DNA from 2 places in the Roseateles amylovorans genome. Region 1 is predicted to be linked to the other one. Evidence: riboswitches for the same ligand, from Rfam matches in the RefSeq annotation. Region 1 holds a riboswitch; the other holds the start of a gene.
What was found. A riboswitch is a leader RNA that binds a small molecule or an ion and turns the genes downstream of it on or off. The one in region 1 is predicted to bind S-adenosylhomocysteine.

Region 1 (9,500 bases):
TTCAACGAAGCCGTCAGCATCGACGAACTGGCGGCGGTGGCGCACATGAGCCCGTCCACCTTGCACCAGCGCTTCAAGCAGTTGACCAGCATGTCGCCGATGCAATATCAGAAGCAGTTGCGGCTGCAGCATGCGCGGCGGCTGATGCTGGCCGAAGGACTGGATGCGGCCAGCGCGGCGCATCAGGTCGGCTATGAAAGCGCCTCGCAGTTCAGCCGCGAATACCGGCGGCTGTTCGGCACGCCGCCGCGGGCGGACATCGAGCAACTGCTGCGCGTCAGCTGAGCATGGCAGGTCAGGAGCATCCGATGTCCGACGTGCTGGATCGCCTGATCCTGAGCCTGGATCGACACGCGCCGCGCGACGGCGTCTGGTCCACCGCCTTCCCTCGGCTGTGGACCATCCGCATGGGGTCGCCGGGTGTCGAGCTGATCCATGCAATGCAGCCGGCCGCGCTGTGCCTGGTCGTCCAGGGTGCGAAAGAGATCCAGCTGGGCGACGAGCGCCTGAGCTACGACGCGTCGCAGTTCATGGTGTTCACCACCGATCTGCCGGTGGCCGGACGCGTGTTCCAGGCCTCGCCGGAGCGGCCGTACCTTTGCCTGCGCCTGGACTTCGATCCCGCGGAGATCGCCGACTTGCTGGTGCAGTTGGGGCCGCCGCGCGCCGCGCCGTCGGGCAACGCCCATGCGGTGGCCGGCCATGCGAACGAGATCAGCCGCGGCCTGTTCCTGAGCCCGGTCACCGACGCCATGCTGGATGCCACCGCGCGGCTGCTGGATCTGCTGGACCATCCGCAGGACCAGGCGACGCTGGGCCCGATGGCGATGCGCGAGCTGGTCTACCGGGTGTTGCGCAGCGAGCAGGGCGAGCGCCTGGCGCAGGTGGCCCGCAGCGACAGCCAGACCCAGCGGATCCACCGTGCGATCCGCTGGCTCAAGCAACACTATGCGCAGCCGCTGCGCATCGAGGCACTGGCCAGGGAGGCGCACATGAGCACCTCCTCGCTGCACCAGCACTTCCGCGCGCTGACCGCCATGAGTCCGCTGCAGTATCAGAAGCAGCTGCGGCTGCAGGAGGCCCGTCGGCTGCTGATTGCCGAAGGGCTGGAAGTGGCCCGCGCGGGTCATGCGGTGGGCTATGAAAGTCCGTCGCAGTTCAGCCGCGAATACAGCCGGCTGTTCGGCGCGCCGCCGTCGCGGGATGCGATCCGCCGGCGCGATGGTGAAGCGGTGCGCCTGCCGGCCTGAGATCGGGAACGCCTGAGATTGGGAACATCCGGCGGCATGGGCTCGCGTCGGCGGGTGAGGCCCCGCCGAGCGGGGCCCGTATCAGCGCCGTGTCAGCGCCTCGTCAGCACCTCGTCAACACCTCGTCAGCACCCCATCAGCGTCGCTTCAGTGGCGCCTTCATTCGGTGTCAGAAGTCCCCATCCAGTGAAGCCGACAGCGCGGCATGCGCGCGCACCTCGGCCAGGCGTTGACCGAAGGTCTGCTCCGCAAATCCCACCGCGTCGGAGCCGGCCACGAAATGCAGCGGCGGCTGTTCCATGTTGGCGATCTGCACCAGCGCCGGCCCCAGCTTGGCGGGATCGCCCGGCTGGCGGGTGTGATAGGCATCGAATCGGCTTTGCGGAGGCTCGGGCAACCGGGCGTAGTCGGCGATCTTGGCGTCGCTGTAGCGGACCGAGCTGGCATCGAGAAAATCGGTCCGGAAGAAGCCGGGTTCCACGATGGTGACACGAATGCCGAAGCCGGCCACTTCCATCGCCAGCGATGCCGAGAAGCCGGTGACGGCGAACTTGGTGGCGCAATAGAGCGAGGAGCCGGAGAACGCCATGAAGCCCGCGACCGACGAGACGTTGAAGATCTGCCCGCTGCGTTGTCGACGCATGGCGGGCAGCACGGCGCGGGTGACGCTCATCAGGCCGAAGACGTTGGTGTCGAACTGACGGGCGATGTCGGCGGTCGCGATCTCTTCGAACAGACCGAACTGGCCGTAGCCCGCGTTGTTGACCAGCACATCGATGCGACCGAAGTGCGCGAGCGCCTGTTCCACCGCCTGGACCGCATCGGCCTCGCGGCTGACGTCCAGCGGCAGACAGAGCAATTGCTCGGTGGCCACCTGCTCGGCCAAAGCGGCGCGGAGCGTATCGGGCTGGCGGGCGGTGGCGACGACCTTGTCGCCCGCGGCCAGTGCGGACTTGACGATTTCCAGACCGATGCCGCGGTTGGCGCCGGTGATGAACCAGATCTTGGACATGGCGGGGTTTCCTGTGATGAGTGGAGGCAACGCCGCGAGGCATGCAGTGCGCTTGAACTCGGCGGCACTGCAGGGATCGACGACGGTGCAGTCATCGTAGGAATGGGCACGCCACCCGGCGTGCCCGATCCATGCCATGGCTTGCACGATCCGATGACGGTTCGCCTACGGGCTTTCACCACGCTGGCACACGCATGCCGCGACCCGCGTCAACCGGGCTTCATCGGTCCCGTGCCGCCAACATCGCCACAGCCACTTCCGCGAATCCCACCCCTCGCTCGCCCTCGGTCACATAGGCCGGCAGGTGCGCCAGCATCGGCAGGAAGCGGCGCACGTTGGCCACTCCGACCGACAGCGGCACGCGTTCGAACATCAACTGGTCGTTGGTGGAGTCGCCCACATAGACCCACTGCGCCGGATCGAACGCCTGACCGGTGAGACGCTGCACCGCCCAATGCGCTGCGGTCCATTTGCTGTGGTGGCCGATCCAGCCGTTGATGTGGATGGAGCTGACGGTCGCCGTCAGGCCGTGGGACCGCATGAGGTCGCAGACCACGGCAATCGCCTCGTCGCTCAGGGTGCTGAACTCGCTGTGGTCGATCGCGATGTCGGTCAGGCGGCCCGCGCTGTCCCGGGCCAGCGTGGCGCCCGGCACCCGGGCGAGGATGTCGGCGGCGCAGCGATGCAGGCGCTCGGCATTGGCGGCGCGCATCTCATCGGGCTGGGTGAACTCGGTGCGCAGATGCTCGCCCTCGCGATGCAGCAGCACGCCACCGTTTTCGGCGACGATGCCCTGGACCGGCCACGAGATCGCAAAGGGCTCGCTCCAGCCCGCCGGCCGACCGGTGATGGCGATGACCGGAATCCGGGCGGCCTGCAGGCGGTGCAGCGCGTCGAGCGCGGCGGGGGGGAGGGCGCCGTCGTCGGTCAGGGTGTCGTCGATGTCGGTCAGCACGCCGCTCACGGCGCGCCATTCTTCACGGGAACAGGAACTCAGCGGTCGCATGGCCGGCGATTGTGCCCCCGGGCCGGTGCGGGGCACTCGACGCCACGGCAAACCTGTCTACAATCCCGCCTGTTCCGAGGAGCGTTGCAACCTCCCATCGTCAGAGGCCAGGCTCGGAACCGCCGTGCGGCGATCGTCGCCCGGCATTGGCAACCGCGCTCACCCGTTGACCCTTTGGCGGCCGGGTGAGGCTTGAGCGGCATGGCCGCTCGGCGCTGCACTCAGCTCCGCATCCTGCCCCTCGGGCGTCAACGGCTCTACCCCCGTAGGAGCCCGCATGAACGCCCGCATGAACGCCCAATTGAACGCCCAACTCAAGCCCCTGGCACAAGACCAGTACCTGATCAAAGACCTGTCGCTGTCCGATTGGGGCCGCAAGGAACTCAAGATCGCCGAAAGCGAAATGCCGGCGCTGATGGCCATCCGCGAGGAATACGCCGCAGCCCAGCCGCTCAAGGGCGCCCGCATCACCGGCTCGCTGCACATGACCATCCAGACCGGCGTGCTGGTGGAGACGCTGCAGGCGCTGGGTGCCGAGGTCCGCTGGGCCTCGTGCAACATCTTCTCCACCCAGGACCACGCCGCCGCCGCGCTGGTGGCCGCCGGTACGCCGGTCTTCGCCTACAAGGGCGAGACGCTGGAAGACTACTGGGACTACACCCACCGCATCTTCGAATTCGGCGCCAAGGGCACCCCGGGCGAAGGCCCCAACATGATCCTGGACGACGGCGGCGATGCGACGCTGCTGATGCACCTGGGCCAGAAGGCCGAGAAGGATCTGTCGGTGCTGGCGCATCCGGGCAGCGAGGAAGAGCGCGTGCTGTTCGCCGCGATCAAGAAGAAGATCGCCGAAGACGCCACCTGGTACACCCGCAAGAGCGCCGAGATCATCGGCGTGACCGAGGAAACCACCACCGGCGTGCATCGCCTCAAGGAAATGTCCGACAAGGGCACCCTGCTGTTCCGCGCGATCAACGTCAACGACTCGGTCACCAAGAGCAAGTTCGACAACCTCTACGGCTGCCGTGAATCGCTGGTGGATGGCATCAAGCGCGCCACCGACGTGATGATCGCCGGCAAGATCGCCGTCATCGCCGGCTACGGCGACGTGGGCAAGGGCTCGGCCCAGGCCATGCGTGCCCTGTCGGCTCAGGTGTGGGTGACCGAGATCGATCCGATCTGCGCCCTGCAGGCCGCGATGGAAGGCTACCGCGTGGTGACCATGGAGTACGCCGCCGACAAGGCCGACATCTTCGTCACCACCACCGGCAACAAGAACGTCATCCGCCATGAGCACATGGCCGCGATGAAGCACAACGCCATCGTCTGCAACATCGGCCATTTCGACAATGAAATCGATGTCGCCTCGCTGGAAAAGTACGAGTGGGAAGAGATCAAGCCGCAGGTCGACCATGTGATCTTCCCGGACGGCAAGCGCATCATCCTGCTGGCCAAGGGCCGTCTGGTGAATCTGGGCTGCGGCACCGGCCACCCGAGCTATGTGATGTCGTCGAGCTTCGCCAACCAGACCATCGCGCAGATCGAGTTGTTCGCGCACAAGGACGCCTACGCCATCGGCAAGGTGTATGTGCTGCCCAAGCATCTGGATGAGAAGGTCGCGCGGCTGCAGCTGAAGACGCTGAATGCGCAGTTGTCGGAGCTGACCGAGGAGCAGGCCGCCTACATCGGCGTGTCGAAGCAGGGCCCCTTCAAGCCCGACACCTACCGGTATTGAGCGGGCGCGCCGCGAGCAGGCGCCATGCGTCGTTGCGGGTCGCCCCGAAGATCCTCACGTAGCGCCGCTACGCTCCGGTCTTCGGGTCCTCCCGCGCCTAGCCTGGCACCCGCTCGCGACACGCCGAGACACCGAGACATCTCAAGATCCACACAGTCGATGTTGAGATGCCGCATTGCCTCGGGACCCCCGATGTTTCGGCGACTGAAAGCCACGCCATCGTCCGTCGAGACGGTGGCGGGCCTTCGGTGCCTTCACGATTTCATGGATCCTGCGGGATCCGACATGCTGACTTCCCGCCCCTGATGCGATGAGAGCCGATCAATTCATCGTGGCCGCCGGACTGGCTCCCACGCGATCCGCCGCCCAGCGGCTGATCGAGCGAGGCGCCGTGCAGTGGGCCTCGCCCAAAGGCTGGGTGCCGCTGAAGAAGGCCGGCGAAGCGCTGCCGGACCATGCCGAACTCCGCATCACCGACAACGCCGAACTGCGCTATGTCTCGCGCGGCGGCCTGAAGCTTGAAGGCGCACTGCGTGCGTCCGGGCTCGACGTGTCCGGCCTGATCGCGCTCGACATCGGCCAAAGCACCGGCGGCTTCACCGACTGCCTGCTGAAGGCCGGCGCTGCCGCCGTGGTCGGCGTCGATGTGGGACACGGCCAACTGCACCCCAACCTTCAGGCCGATGCCCGCGTGAGCGCGTTGGAAGGCACCCATGTCCGGGAGCTCGACACCTCAGCGCTGCAAACCCTCGCGCCCGCCGGCGGCTTTGCGTTGATCGTCGGCGACCTGAGCTTCATTTCGATGATCGGCGCCCTGCCCCATCTCGATCGCTGGCTGTCTGCCCAGGGTCAGGTGCTGCTGTTGATCAAGCCCCAGTTCGAACTCGGTCCTCAGGCCATCGGCAAGGGCGGCTTGGTCAAGGATCCCTCGCTCTATCCCGCGCTGGCCGAGCAGGCTCATGCCGCCGCCATTGCGCTCGGCTGGACCGTGCGCGGCTGGTTTGACAGCGCCATCGCCGGTGGCGACGGCAACCGCGAATTCTTCCTGTGGGCGAGCCGGCCGGACGTGGCCGCCGCGCCACCGGCAAGCGCCGCTTCCCGCCGATCCGCTTCGGCCCCGATTTCTCCAGACGCCAAGGACGCCACATGACGACCCCGGTCAGCATCGAATTCTTCCCGCCCAACACCCCCGTCGGCACCGAGAAGCTCAAGACCGTGGTGCAGGAATTGCGCGCGGTGAATCCGCACTACTTCAGCGTCACCTATGGCGCCGGCGGCTCCACCCGCGAGAAGACGCTGGCCACCGTGGCCGACATCGCCAGCCAGGGCTTCGAGGCCGCGCCCCATCTGTCGTGCGTCGGCTCCACCCGCGAGAACATTGCGGAGATCCTCAGCACCTATCGCGCCCAGAACATCCGGCGCGTCGTGGCCCTGCGTGGCGATTTGCCCAGCGGCACCGCCACGGCCGGCGAGTTCCGTTATGCCGCCGAGCTGGTGCGCTTCATCCGCGAGACCCAGGGCGACGATTGGGACATCGAGGTCGCCGCCTACCCCGAATACCACCCGCAGCAACGCTATGCCGCCCGCGACCTGCAGTTCTTCGCCGACAAGGTGAAAGCCGGTGCCAGCGGTGCCATCACCCAGTTCTTCTACAACCCGGATGCCTACTTCCACTTCGTCGATGCGGTGCGGGCGCTCGGCGTGGACGTGCCCATCGTGCCGGGCATCATGCCGATCAACAACTACGCCCGCATCGCCCAGTTCGCGCAGCGCGACGGCATCGAGATCCCGCGCTGGGTGGCGTTGAAGATGGAAGGCTACATGGACGATGCGGCCTCGGTGCGCGCCTTCGGCCTGGAGGTGGTCACCCGCCTGTGCGAGCGGCTGATCGCTGGCGGCGTCCCGGGCTTGCACTTCTATACGCTCAATCAGTCGGCACTGACGCTGGCGTTGTGCCAACGCCTCGGTCTGTCGGCCGAACGTTGATCTGCCGCAAGCAGCGGCCGGTGACCGGCTCGCTGCGCGCCAGGCTTGTTCCAGGTCAACAAAACAGGCGCTCGCCGGCCGTTCAATAGCTCCGTGATTCACCCATCCCGGAGAAAACCAATGGCCCGCTTCCAGACCCGCACCCTTCCCCAACTGATCGCTGCTGCCGCACTGGTGGCGCTCACTGCGCAGGTTCATGCGCAGACCGCCGGCTCCGGCCCGTTCCAGGTGCGCGTGCGTGCCGTGTCCCTGGACCCGGCCGACAAGGACAGCACCGGCCTGGGCCTGAAGCTGAGCAAGAAGACCATTCCCGAAGTGGACTTCACCTACTTCTTCACGCCCAACCTGGCGACCGAACTGGTCCTGACCTATCCGCAAAAGCACAAGCTGAGCGCCGGCGGCACCCAGATCGGCACCGTCAAGCACCTGCCGCCGACCCTGTCGCTGCAATATCACTTCAATCCGGAAGGCCAGTTCCGCCCGTACGTCGGCGCCGGCATCAACTACACCCGCTTCTCCGGCGTGCACTTCAATCCCGCCGTGCAAGCCGCTCTGAGCCCCAGCATCAAGCGCAACAGCTTCGGCTTCTCGGCCCAGGTCGGCGCCGATGTGATGATCGACCGTCAGTGGTCGGTGAACTTCGATGTGAAGAAGGTGCAGATCGACACCAAGGTCTATTCGGCCAACACCGAAGTGGGCAAGTTCAAGATCGACCCGCTGCTGCTGAGCGTGGGCGTCGGCTACCGCTTCTGATTGCCCAGGTTCGGCGAGATCCGGCGGTCTGATCGCAGATCAGGGGCAAACACTGCCGGATCTCTCCAACTGCGGATGAGTCAGCCGGCGCCACCGCCAAGGCGGGCGCCCTTTAGCTGAGCCGCATTCCAACTGAGCCGCGTTCATCGTGGCCCCAGCAGCAGTTCCCCCAAGGCGCTTCGGCGCCTTTTTTGCATCTGGCGAGGTGTAGCCAAACCCGACATCGAGGCTCGAAAAGCGTCGGATTTCTTGACACCTGAACAAGGGACACGAAAAGCGTCACCGGTAGTAAGTCACGGCAACGAATGCAACCCCTTGTCACGATTGGAGACGAGCTGCCATCCCTAGTTCTAGGCATGGAGTCTGCTTGTATATGGAGCGAAACCTCTTTCTTTGACTCTGCCCCCCTTCTTTCCCATGACCATCAAGCGCTTCGTCCTTGCCGCCGCCACTGCCCTCACCACGGCGCTCAGCGCCCACGCGGGCATCGTGACCGTGAGCAACAACACCCCAGTCACGGTTTGCGACCTGTGCACCGTCACCTCGACCATCACCTACGGCAGCCACCTGCTGCTGGACGATGTGAATGTGTCGCTGTTCGACCTGCGTCACACCTGGGATTCGGACCTGCTGATCCAACTGATCTCGCCCACGGGCACGCTGGTGACGCTGAGCAACCGCCGCGGCAACAGCGGTGAGAACTTCATCAACACCGTGTTTGACGACGAAGCCACCGTGGCCGTCGCCGGTGCCCGTGCGCCGTTCACCGGCAGCTATCGTCCGGATGCGCGGCTGTCGGCCCTGGACGGCCAGGACGCCTTCGGCACCTGGACGCTGCGCGTGTCTGACGTCACCGCCTTCGACAACGGCCGCCTGAACAGCTGGGGCCTGACCTTCTCGGGCCTGAGCCAGGACAACCAGAACGTGCCGGAGCCGGCCTCGCTGGCGCTGGTCGGCATCGCGCTGGCGGGTGTGGGTCTGGCGCGTCGTCGCAAGGTCTGAGCCTGCGCAGCACGGCAGCGGGCAGCACTGTCCGCAGTCGTCCAGCTGCCATGAGGCCGATCGCCCCAATGAACAAGGGCCCCGTCGTGACTGACGGGGCCCTTTCACATTCAGATCGCGGTTCATGACAAAGGGGCCATGCGGCCCCTTGTCGTGAATCTGACATGCGCCAGCCTCAGCCGGCGCCGTGATCAGAATTCGTAAGACGCGCCCACCTTGAACGCACGCGGCCGGATGCTGTAACCCCCACGCAGATTCACCGGACGCTCATCCCCCATCAAGTTGTTGATGTTGAGCGACAGGCGCAGGTTCTTGATGCCGGTGTAGGCCAGGCTGAAGTCGGTCCGAAGGTCCTCGTCGATGAAGCAAGGCAGGCTGCCCGGGTTCAGACGTGTCCTGCAGGCCGCCTCACCCCACGCCGACTCGTCCGTCTCGTCATAGTTGAGCGAAGTCTTCGAGGTGTAGTTGAAGCGCAGCCCCGTGGTCCACGGACCCTTGGTCCAGTAGGCCGAGAACACGGCCTTCAAGCGCGGGTTGGTGTACTTGCTGACCTGGTTAGGTCGCCATTCGCCGGCGTCGATGTCCCAGGGCTTGTAGGTGAGCGCATAGGTCGCCGCGACGCCGAGGTTCAGCGTGCCGAACTCCCCGGAGGAGACCCGACCCTTGACGTCGATGTCCACGCCGGAGGTCTCCGTCTTGCCGAAGTTCTCGTACTGCAGCAGCAGCGAGGTGATCTGACCGGCTTGCCAGTTCAGG
Region 2 (9,500 bases), 310 kb from region 1:
TCCTTCTTGCGCAACCGCTCGTTGCGATCCGCAGGGTCGATTCTCGACACCTGCGCATCGGCACACGATGACTTAAGTCACCGCTCCTGCCCCCAATCGGCGCGTCAAGCCGCGAACGAGGTCGCCCTGCCCCAGCCAAGCGCGTGTCGCCTCCCACCCGATCGTTCCCGATCCGTCCAGCTTCCCCCTTTAGGGCGCCGTCCAAAGAGCGCCGTCTTGCGAGCGATGGCCCTGAAACGCCCCACGTACGAGACTGACCGGCCCGCGCCCGGCGCGACCGAATGCGCCCTTGCGGGTGCCCTGCCCCATGTCTCTCGCCGTGATCCACAGCCGCGCCCTGGACGGCCTGTCCGCCGCCGCCGTCGATGTGGAGGTTCATCTGGCCAACGGCCTGCCGAGCTTCACGCTCGTCGGCCTGGCCGACCTGGAGGTGAAGGAGTCCCGCGAGCGGGTGCGCGCCGCGCTGCAGAGCAGCGGGCTGGACTTCCCCACGAACAAGCGCATCACCGTCAACCTGTCCCCGGCCGACCTGCCCAAGGAAGGCGCTCGTTTCGACCTGCCGATCGCCCTCGGCCTGCTGGCGGCCAGCGGGCAGGTGGATGCCGAGACGCTGGGATCGTTCGAATGCGCCGGCGAACTGGCGCTGTCCGGCGAGCTGCGTCCGGTTCGGGGTGCGCTGGCGATGGCGCTGGCGCTGCGTGCCAGCGGGCACCGCCGCGAGCTGGTGCTGCCGCGCGGCTGCGCGGATGAGGCCGCACTGGTGCAGGGCCTGGTCGTGCGGGAGGCACAGCACCTGCTGGACTTGGTGAATGCGCTGCAGCCCCGCAGCGATGCGCCGCTGGTGCGGGTGCAGGCCCGCCCGGTGCCGCCGCCCGAGGCGCCGCCGGATCTGCGGGACATCAAAGGCCAGTCCGCGCCCAAGCGCGCCCTCGAGGTCGCCGCCGCGGGCGGCCTGAGCGTGTTGTTTGTCGGGCCCCCCGGCACCGGCAAGTCGATGCTGGCGCAGCGGTTGCCCAGCCTGCTGCCGCCCTTGCCCGAGGCCGAGGCGCTGGAGTCGGCGGCGCTGCTCAGCGTCAATGGACAGTTCCATCCGTCTCGCTGGGCACAGCGGCCCTTTCGGGCGCCGCACCACAGCGCGTCCGCACCCGCGTTGATCGGGGGAGGATCGCCCCCGAGACCCGGCGAGATCACGCTGGCTCAGCACGGCATCCTGTTCCTCGATGAGCTGCCTGAATTTCATCGCGCCTCGCTGGAAGCCCTGCGCGAGCCGTTGGAGACCGGACGCGTGCACATCTCGCGCTCCGCCCACCAAGCGGAGTTCCCCGCGCGCTTCCAACTTGTGGCCGCGATGAATCCCTGCCCCTGCGGCCAACTGGGTAATCCGCTGCAGAGCTGTCGATGCTCGCCGGATCAGATCGCGCGCTACCAGGGTCGGCTCTCCGGCCCCTTGCTCGACCGGCTGGATCTGTTGGTCGAAGTGCCGGTGCTGCCGCCCGAAGTGCTCGCCGCCGCGCCCGACGGCGAAACCAGCGCCACGGTCAGCCAACGTGTGGCGGCAGCCCGCGACCGGGCCCTGTCGCGCCAGGGCTGCATCAATGCGCTGCTGCCCGCCGCCCAGTTGGATGAGCATCTGAAGCTCGAACCCGCCGCCGAGGCCATGCTGCATCGCGCCGCCGGCCGGCTGTCCTGGTCGGGCCGCAGCTATCACCGGGTGCTGCGGACGGCCCGCACCGTCGCGGATCTGGCAGGCAGCGAGGCCATCACCGCAGCCCACGTGGCCGAAGCAATCCAGTGGCGGCGCGCATTGCCGGGCCGAAGTTGAGTCGTCGGGAAGGTCATGCGGGTGGGCGATGCGCCCCCACTTCGCGGAGGAGCGAGCGGCATGTTGGGTGCCTGCCGCCCCGCTTGGAGGCTAGATGCGCTCGCAGCAGGGACGCCGCCGCGCCCCCAGCAGCGCAGATGAGGCTGGAGAGGTCTTCAGTGAGGTCGTATGCGAAGCAAAGGTGAATTTCAATGAACTGTTTTCTGCCCGAACTCACGCTGCCCCCAGGAGGGGGTCAGCCATGTGAGCGGGGGGCTTGCCCCTGCACGGCTTGCCAAAACTGCGCCCATCGGCGAAATTCGCAATTCGCGAATAGCGAATATCGCCAAGACATGGAACTGAAACCTCAAGATTTGCTGGTGCTGCTGAAGGTCGCAGCCCATCCACCGCAGCGTTGGACCTACGCTGCGCTGGGCGACGCACTGGCCATCAGCGCTTCGGAGGTCCATGCCAGCGTCAAGCGCGCCGTGGCATGCGGCCTGGCCGTGGCACCTGCGCGCGGCGAATGGTCGCCGGTGAGGCCGAGCCTGCTGGAATTTATCCTGCATGGCGCCCGCTATGTCTGGCCAGCCACGCCCGGAGCGGTCAAGCGTGGTGTGCCGACAGCCTTCGGTGCTGAGCCATTGGCCAGCCAACTGACTGCGGCCCCGGGAGAGGCTCCCGTATGGGCACACCCCACCGGCAGTGCCAAGGGGCCCACGCTCGCCCCGCTTTACCGCACCGTACCGCAGGCCGCATTGGCTGATCCGGCGCTGCATCGCCTGCTGGCCTTGCTGGATGCCTTGCGCATGGGGCGGGCGCGCGAAAGAAACTTGGCAGCCAAGCTGATGGAAGCCGAACTGATGCGATTCGATTCGGAAGGTGAGGCTGTTGGCCATGCAACCCGATGACCCGAATCTCCCCCATCTGCGCCACATTGCAGAGGCGCTGGGCGAGCTGAGAGAGCAAATCGTGTTCGTCGGCGGTGCCGTGGCCGGCCTGCTCGTGACCGACCCCCTGGCCGACCCGGTTCGAGCCACCCGCGACGTGGATGCGGTGGTGAATGCCAGCCGAGCCACGTTCCACCGCATGGAGGAGGCGGTGGCCGCGCGGGGGTTCATTCGCGATGTCAGCAGCGATGTGATATGCCGCTGGGTGCACAAATCGTCAGGTGTGCTCTTCGATCTGATGCCCGTCCAGCCTGAGGTGCTGGGCTTTTCCAACCGCTGGTATCCCTATGCGATAGAGACTGCCGTATCTGTGGACTTGGGCCAAGACGTGGCGATTCGGCTGGTGAGCGCGGTGGCATTTGTTGCCACCAAGCTGGAAGCCTTTGCCAGCCGAGGCGGCGGCGACTTCATGACCAGCCACGATCTTGAAGATGTGCTGAACATCGTCGACGGGCGCGAGGAACTCGTCGATGAAATGGCCGCCGCCCCAGCCGAGCTTCGCCGCGCTGTGGCCGGCGCACTTGACCAACTGCTGACGCACCGGGACTTTTCGAACGTGCTGCCCGGCCTGATCGCCGAGGAGGAGCGTGCTGACCTGGTCATGCAACGCCTGAAAGCGTTGAGCAGCCGACTTTGAACCAGAAACGCAAAGTCGGGTCCGGCATCAATGCCCACCTGATCGCACCGATCTGTCTCCGGTGCGCGTACCTGCCTAGACGGCGGCGTCTGTCTGCATCGTCGCAACGCAGTGGAATGACGCTGACGATCTGCTGAAAGGCGCTGCTGGGTTGTTCGTCGCGAGTTGGCAAAAAGCCGTCGGCGACCTGCTCGGCCACTCGACGGCTTGCTCACCAATCAGATTGGTGCGTGCCCTAGGCGCGGTCACTGCCGCGCCCTGCGATCACCCGGAGCGGGCGATCGCCTCCGTGCTTACTGGCGCTCCAGGCGGCCATCACGGGCGCGCACCACATCGCCGTTCTGCACCTGCGGGTCATGGCTGAATTCCATGTTGCGGGTGCTCTGGTCCGCGTTGCGCAGGCGAACCACCCACACGGTGGTGCTGCGCTGGCGCTTTTCGATCTCGTTGCCCGCGTAACCGCCGGCCACCGCACCACCCACGGTCGCGACCTTTTTGCCAGTGCCGCCGCCGATCTGGTTGCCCAGCAGGCCGCCGATCACCGCGCCGCCGACGACGCCGATGCCCGAGCCCTTGCCTTCACGCGTCTCCTGACGCACCGAGACCACCGTGGCGCACTCGGCGCACAGCCGTGGCACTGCCTGCTGCGTGGCGTTGTTGCCGTTGCTGTCGGCATAACCGCCGCTGTCGCCGTTGTTCGAACGGCCGTTGTTGGCCACGCGCTGGTTCGTATTCGAGTTGCCGTTGCCGTTGCCATTGTTGTTGCGCTGGGCCGGCACGGCGTCGTTGCCCGATTGCTTCGCTGCATTGGCCTCATCCACCGCGTTGGCGGTGTTGCCCGCCGTCATCGGGCCTTCCGGCGCCGACTGATGGCGACCGGCCATGAAGGCGGCCACGGCCACCACAGCGGCGCCCGCCACGCCCGCGATCATCTTCTGGTTGCTACTCATCGCCATGATTCACCTCTTATGGTTGTTGCCCCGGTGGGCTGTGATGGAGCGAAGAATGCCACGCTGTTACAAGTCCAGGCGCCTCGACCCTGTTCCGTTTGTAAACGCCTGAAACCAGCCCCGGGGTAGGACAACACCCCGTTCGCAGCCTCTTCACCGCTTTACAACGCCTGCGGCCCGCCTCGCGCCGACGGCGGACACGCAATGAAACAAAGAGGCGGGGGAACGACGCGCCACACGTCGGTCCGCACAACGACCCGACAGGGGCCGAATGGACCCTGTTGGTGCGGGCGATCGCGCAGCAGGGGGTAGCGCGAGAGGCGCAAAAAGCGAGGCGCGAGGCGCGAGGCGCGAGGCGAGAAGCGCCTGCCGGGGACAGCAGGCGCAGGGGTTCAACCGATCAGAGGCGCCAACGCCCGGCGAGCATCGACCTGATCCAGCGCCATCCGCGCGGCCCAGTCGGCCACCTGGTCATCGCCGATGCGGCCCACATTGAAGTAAGCCGACTCCGGATGCGCGAAATAGAAGCCGCTGACGCTCGCCGCCGGCGTCATCGCCATGCCCTCGGTGAGCGCCATGCCGACGTCTTCGCACTGCAGCACCCGGAACAGGTCGCGCTTGACCAGATGATCCGGGCAGGCCGGATAGCCGGGTGCGGGACGGATGCCGCGGTAGCGCTCCTGGATCAGTTGCTCGTTGCTGAGCGACTCTTCCGGTGCGTAGCCCCAGAATTCCTGCCGCACCCGCTGGTGCAGCCGCTCCGCGAAGGCCTCGGCCAGACGGTCGGCCAGGGCCTTCAGCATGATCGCGGAGTAGTCGTCATGGTCGGCCATGAACTGCGCTTCCTTGCGATCCACGCCGATGCCGGCGGTGACCGCGAACAGGCCGATGTAGTCGGGCACGCTGCCCTTGGCGGCGATGTAGTCAGCCAATGCGCGGTTAGGGCGACGCACCCCGTCCACCACCGGACGCTCCGACTGCATGCGCAGACCGCGCCAGGTCATCAACACCTCGCTGCGGGATTCATCGCTGTAGATCTCGATGTCGTCGTCATTGACCTGGGCCGCCGGATAGAGCCCGAGCACGCCGTTGGCCGTCAGCCACCGGCCTTCGATCAGACGCTGCAGCATCCGCTTGCCATCGCTGAAGACCCGCTGCGCCTCGGTGCCGACAATCTCATCCTTGAGGATCGCCGGGAACGGGCCGGCCAGGTCCCAGGTCTGGAAGAACGGCGCCCAATCGATGCACGGCGCCAGCTCGGCCAGGTCGTAGTTGCGGAACTGGCGCCGGCCGATGAACTTCGGCTGCGGCGGCTGATAGCTGGCGAAGTCGGCCTTCAGCTTGTTGGCGCGGGCCTCGGCCAGCGGCACCAGCGGGGTCTGCTTCTTGTTGGCATGCAGCACCCGGACCTTCTCATAATCCGACTTCAGTTCGTCGATGAAGCGGGTCGCACGCTCATCGGACAGCAGGTCCGAGCACACGCCCACCGAGCGCGACGCATCCGGCACATACACCACCGGGCCTTCGTAATGCGGCGAGATCTTCACCGCGGTGTGCACCCGGCTGGTGGTGGCGCCACCGATGAGCAGCGGGATCTTCTTCATGCGGAAGTAGTCGTCGCGCTGCATCTCGGCCGCGACATGCTGCATTTCCTCGAGGCTGGGCGTGATCAGGCCGGACAGGCCGATGATGTCCGCGCCTTCGACCTTGGCCTTGGCCAGGATGTCCTGACACGGGACCATCACGCCCATGTTCACCACCTCGAAGTTGTTGCACTGCAGGACCACGGTGACGATGTTCTTGCCGATGTCGTGCACATCGCCCTTCACCGTGGCGATAACGATCTTGCCCTTGGAGCGGACATCGTCACCGGCGGCCTCCATGCGGCGCTTTTCCTCTTCGATGTAGGGCACCAGGTGCGCCACGGCGGACTTCATCACCCGCGCACTCTTCACCACCTGGGGCAGGAACATCTTGCCGGCGCCGAACAGGTCGCCCACCACATTCATGCCGGCCATCAGCGGGCCTTCGATCACATGCAGCGGCCGACCGCCACGTGCCTGGATCGCCTGCCAGGCTTCCTCGGTGTCTTCCACGATGAAGTCGGTGATGCCGTGGATCAGCGCATGCGACAGCCGCGCGGCCACATCGCCGGCGCGCCAGGCGAGCTTGGCGGTGTCGTCCTTGGCCGCGCCCTTGACCGTCTCCGCCACCTCGAGCAGCCGCTCGGTGGCATCGTCACGGCGATTGAGCACCACGTCCTCGACCCGCTCACGCAGATCGACGGGGATCTCGTCATACACGCCGACCATGCCGGCGTTGACGATGCCCATGTCCATCCCCGCCTGGATGGCGTGATAGAGAAACACGGTGTGGATGGCCTCACGCACCGGCTCATTGCCGCGGAAGCTGAACGACACGTTGGACACGCCACCGCTGACCTTGGCGCCGGGCAGGTTCTGCTTGATCCAGCGGGTGGCGTTGATGAAGTCGACCGCGTAGTTGTTGTGCTCCTCGATGCCGGTGGCGATCGCGAAGATGTTGGGGTCGAAGATGATGTCTTCCGGCGGGAAACCGATCTCGTCGACCAGCAGCCGGTAGGCCCGCTCGCAGATCTCGACCTTGCGCTGGTAGGTGTCGGCCTGGCCGGTCTCGTCGAAGGCCATCACCACCGCGGCGGCGCCGTAGCGGCGGATCAGCTTGGCCTGGCGGCGGAACTCGGGCTCGCCCTCCTTGAGCGAGATCGAATTGACGATGCCCTTGCCCTGGATGCATTTCAGGCCGGCCTCGATCACCTCCCACTTGGAGGAGTCGATCATGATCGGCACCCGCGCGATCTCCGGCTCGGAGGCGATCAGGTTGAGGAAGCGCACCATCGCGGCCTTGCTGTCGAGCATGGCCTCGTCCATGTTGATGTCGATCACCTGGGCGCCGTTTTCCACCTGCTGGCGGGCGACGCCCAGCGCGGCTTCGAATTCGCCGTTCAGGATCAGCCGGGCAAAGGCCTTGGAGCCGGTGACGTTGGTGCGCTCGCCGATGTTGACGAACAGCGTGCCGGCGCCGATGGCCACCGGCTCCAGACCGGCCAGCTTCATCGGCGGGACGACCGACGCCGCGTGGGCGGCGCGCTGGACGGATTCAGCGGATTCTGCGGATCCAGCAGCTTGGGCGGCACCGGCGGAACGGGTGGAATTGGCGGACATGGCGGCCTCGGTGATCTCTTTCGACGCTTCGGACGATGGATGGGGGCCGCGCAACTCACCGCAACCCCGAGCCAGTCGGGACGGTGAGCGTCGTTGTCAGGCGGTGGCGGCTCCGCAGCAGCGGGCGACACCGTCGATCCGAGCCTGGCGGGCCGGCAACGGCCCATCGCAACGCTCCTCGGACACAGGAAACAGGGAAAACGCCACGCATTCTAACGATCGTCGCCCCCTTGGCGGGGGGTGGGACCCGGTAAAAACGCCGGCTCAAGCGTATGCTTTCACGGGCCGATAACCTGTGACGACAACCATAACGACAACTTCGGCACGAAGCGGCACCACCGGACGGAGGGAACCATCGGTGTGCCACCCGACGTGCCCCGCGCCATGGATCTGGTCCAACTCCCCCCCCACAGCCTGCGCACCGGACAGGTGCTGACGTTCTCACTGCGCGACAGTGCCGGGCATCTTCTGTTCGCGGCCGGCAATGCGCTGCCCGACACCCCTCAGGTGCGCGAGCTGATTGCGCGCGGCCCGTTCGTCCAGGCCCACGAGACTCGCGAATACCAGCGCGCGTTGAACTTCAAGCTGGACACGATGGTGCTGCAAGGTGCGTCGCTGTCGCAGATTGCCCGTGCGGAGGCGGATTACCAGCGCACCGACTTCCATGCGGAGCGCGGCGCCACCCGGCCCGCACCGTTGGAGGTCAGCGATGCGGCCGCCTGGTCCGACCTGCAATGGCATGCGCAGCAGGTGCTGCGATCGCCGGAGCGCCCCGACTTCCTGCCGCGCCTGACGCAATTGCTGGACAGCGTGCTGGCCCGGCTGACCCGTCAGCCCGACGCCTCGCTGGCGCTGCTGATCCACGACGCCGGCCAGGAGTCGCAGCAGTACAGCGCGCGGCATGCGCTGCTGTCGCTGGGCCTGTCGGAGCTCACCGCCCGGCAACTGGGCTGGGACGACGCCCGGCGGCGTTCGCTGGGTCTGGCGGCGCTGACGATGAACCTGAGCATCACGCAGCAGCAGGACCAGCACGCGCTCCGATCGGACGGCCTGAACGGCGCCCAGCGTGAGCAACTGGCCGGTCACGGCGACCGGGCCGCCGTGCTGCTGCGCGAGATGGGCGTGACCGACGACGCCTGGCTCGGCGCGGTGCGCCTGCACCATGACGCCGGCCCGGGTCCGCTGGCCCCGCGGGGCGACGGCGAGCTCATGGGGCGGCTGCTGCGGCGCATCGATGTCTACGGTGCGCGGCTGAGCCCGCGGCGCCACCGGCGGGCGCTGTCCGCCGCGCAGGCGGCCCGGGCCATCTATCTGGACGAACTCAAGCAGCCGGATGAAGCGGGCATTGCCCTGATCAAGTCCATCGGCCTGTATCCCCCCGGCTCGCTGGTGCGTCTGGCCAACGGCGAAGAGGGCATGGTCATCAAGCGCGGCCACAGCGCGAATGAGCCGACCGTGGCGGCGCTGGTGGGCAAAAGCGGCAGCCCGCTGACCACGCCGGTGTTGCGCGACACGCGCCTGCCGGCGCAGGCCATCAGTGTGAGTCTGGCGCCGCATGAGCTGCGCCTGCGCATTCACATGGAAACGATGCTGAAGCTGTACTGACGCCGCCGCGTCCATCGGCCGCGCACCGCGAGGTCAGGACTCGCCGCTCGGTTCGCCCGCCCAGGCCTGTGACGAAGGCCTCGCGGGCTCGCGCTCAGGCCTCCACCAAACCGCTGAAGAGCTTTTCCCCCACCGCTCGGGGCCGGTAGGCCGACACGCTCTTGGCAATCGCGCGAATGTGGTCGGGCGTGGTCCCGCAGCATCCTCCGGCGATATTGAGGAAGCCCGCTGCCGCGAACTCGCCGACGAGCCGTCCGGTCACATCGGGTGTTTCGTCGAAGCCGGTGTCGCTCATCGGATTGGGCAACCCCGCATTCGGATAGCAGGAGATCGGGGTATCACCGGCCGCTTTGG

Region 2: another riboswitch for S-adenosylhomocysteine. It lies ahead of metH (methionine synthase); the one in region 1 lies ahead of ahcY (adenosylhomocysteinase).

The regions. Positions count from the first base shown of each region.
Region 1 is NZ_CP104562.2:810,393-819,892, reverse strand. Features, by position in the region: gene N4261_RS03590 (AraC family transcriptional regulator) at 1-285, shown strand, start outside; gene N4261_RS03585 (AraC family transcriptional regulator) at 309-1,250, shown strand; gene N4261_RS03580 (SDR family NAD(P)-dependent oxidoreductase) at 1,420-2,262, opposite strand; gene N4261_RS03575 (HAD family hydrolase) at 2,483-3,268, opposite strand; S-adenosyl-L-homocysteine riboswitch at 3,339-3,436, shown strand; gene ahcY (adenosylhomocysteinase) at 3,570-5,003, shown strand; gene N4261_RS03565 (TlyA family RNA methyltransferase) at 5,314-6,153, shown strand; gene metF (methylenetetrahydrofolate reductase [NAD(P)H]) at 6,150-6,989, shown strand; gene N4261_RS03555 (OmpW/AlkL family protein) at 7,110-7,742, shown strand; gene N4261_RS03550 (proprotein convertase P-domain-containing protein) at 8,160-8,744, shown strand; gene N4261_RS03545 (TonB-dependent receptor) at 8,936-9,500, opposite strand, start outside.
Region 2 is NZ_CP104562.2:501,719-511,218, reverse strand. Features, by position in the region: gene N4261_RS02195 (YifB family Mg chelatase-like AAA ATPase) at 308-1,822, shown strand; gene N4261_RS02190 (hypothetical protein) at 2,155-2,712, shown strand; gene N4261_RS02185 (hypothetical protein) at 2,699-3,388, shown strand; gene N4261_RS02180 (glycine zipper 2TM domain-containing protein) at 3,682-4,344, opposite strand; gene metH (methionine synthase) at 4,731-7,541, opposite strand; S-adenosyl-L-homocysteine riboswitch at 7,620-7,727, opposite strand; gene N4261_RS02170 (HD-GYP domain-containing protein) at 7,926-9,146, shown strand; gene N4261_RS02165 (homocysteine S-methyltransferase family protein) at 9,241-9,500, opposite strand, start outside.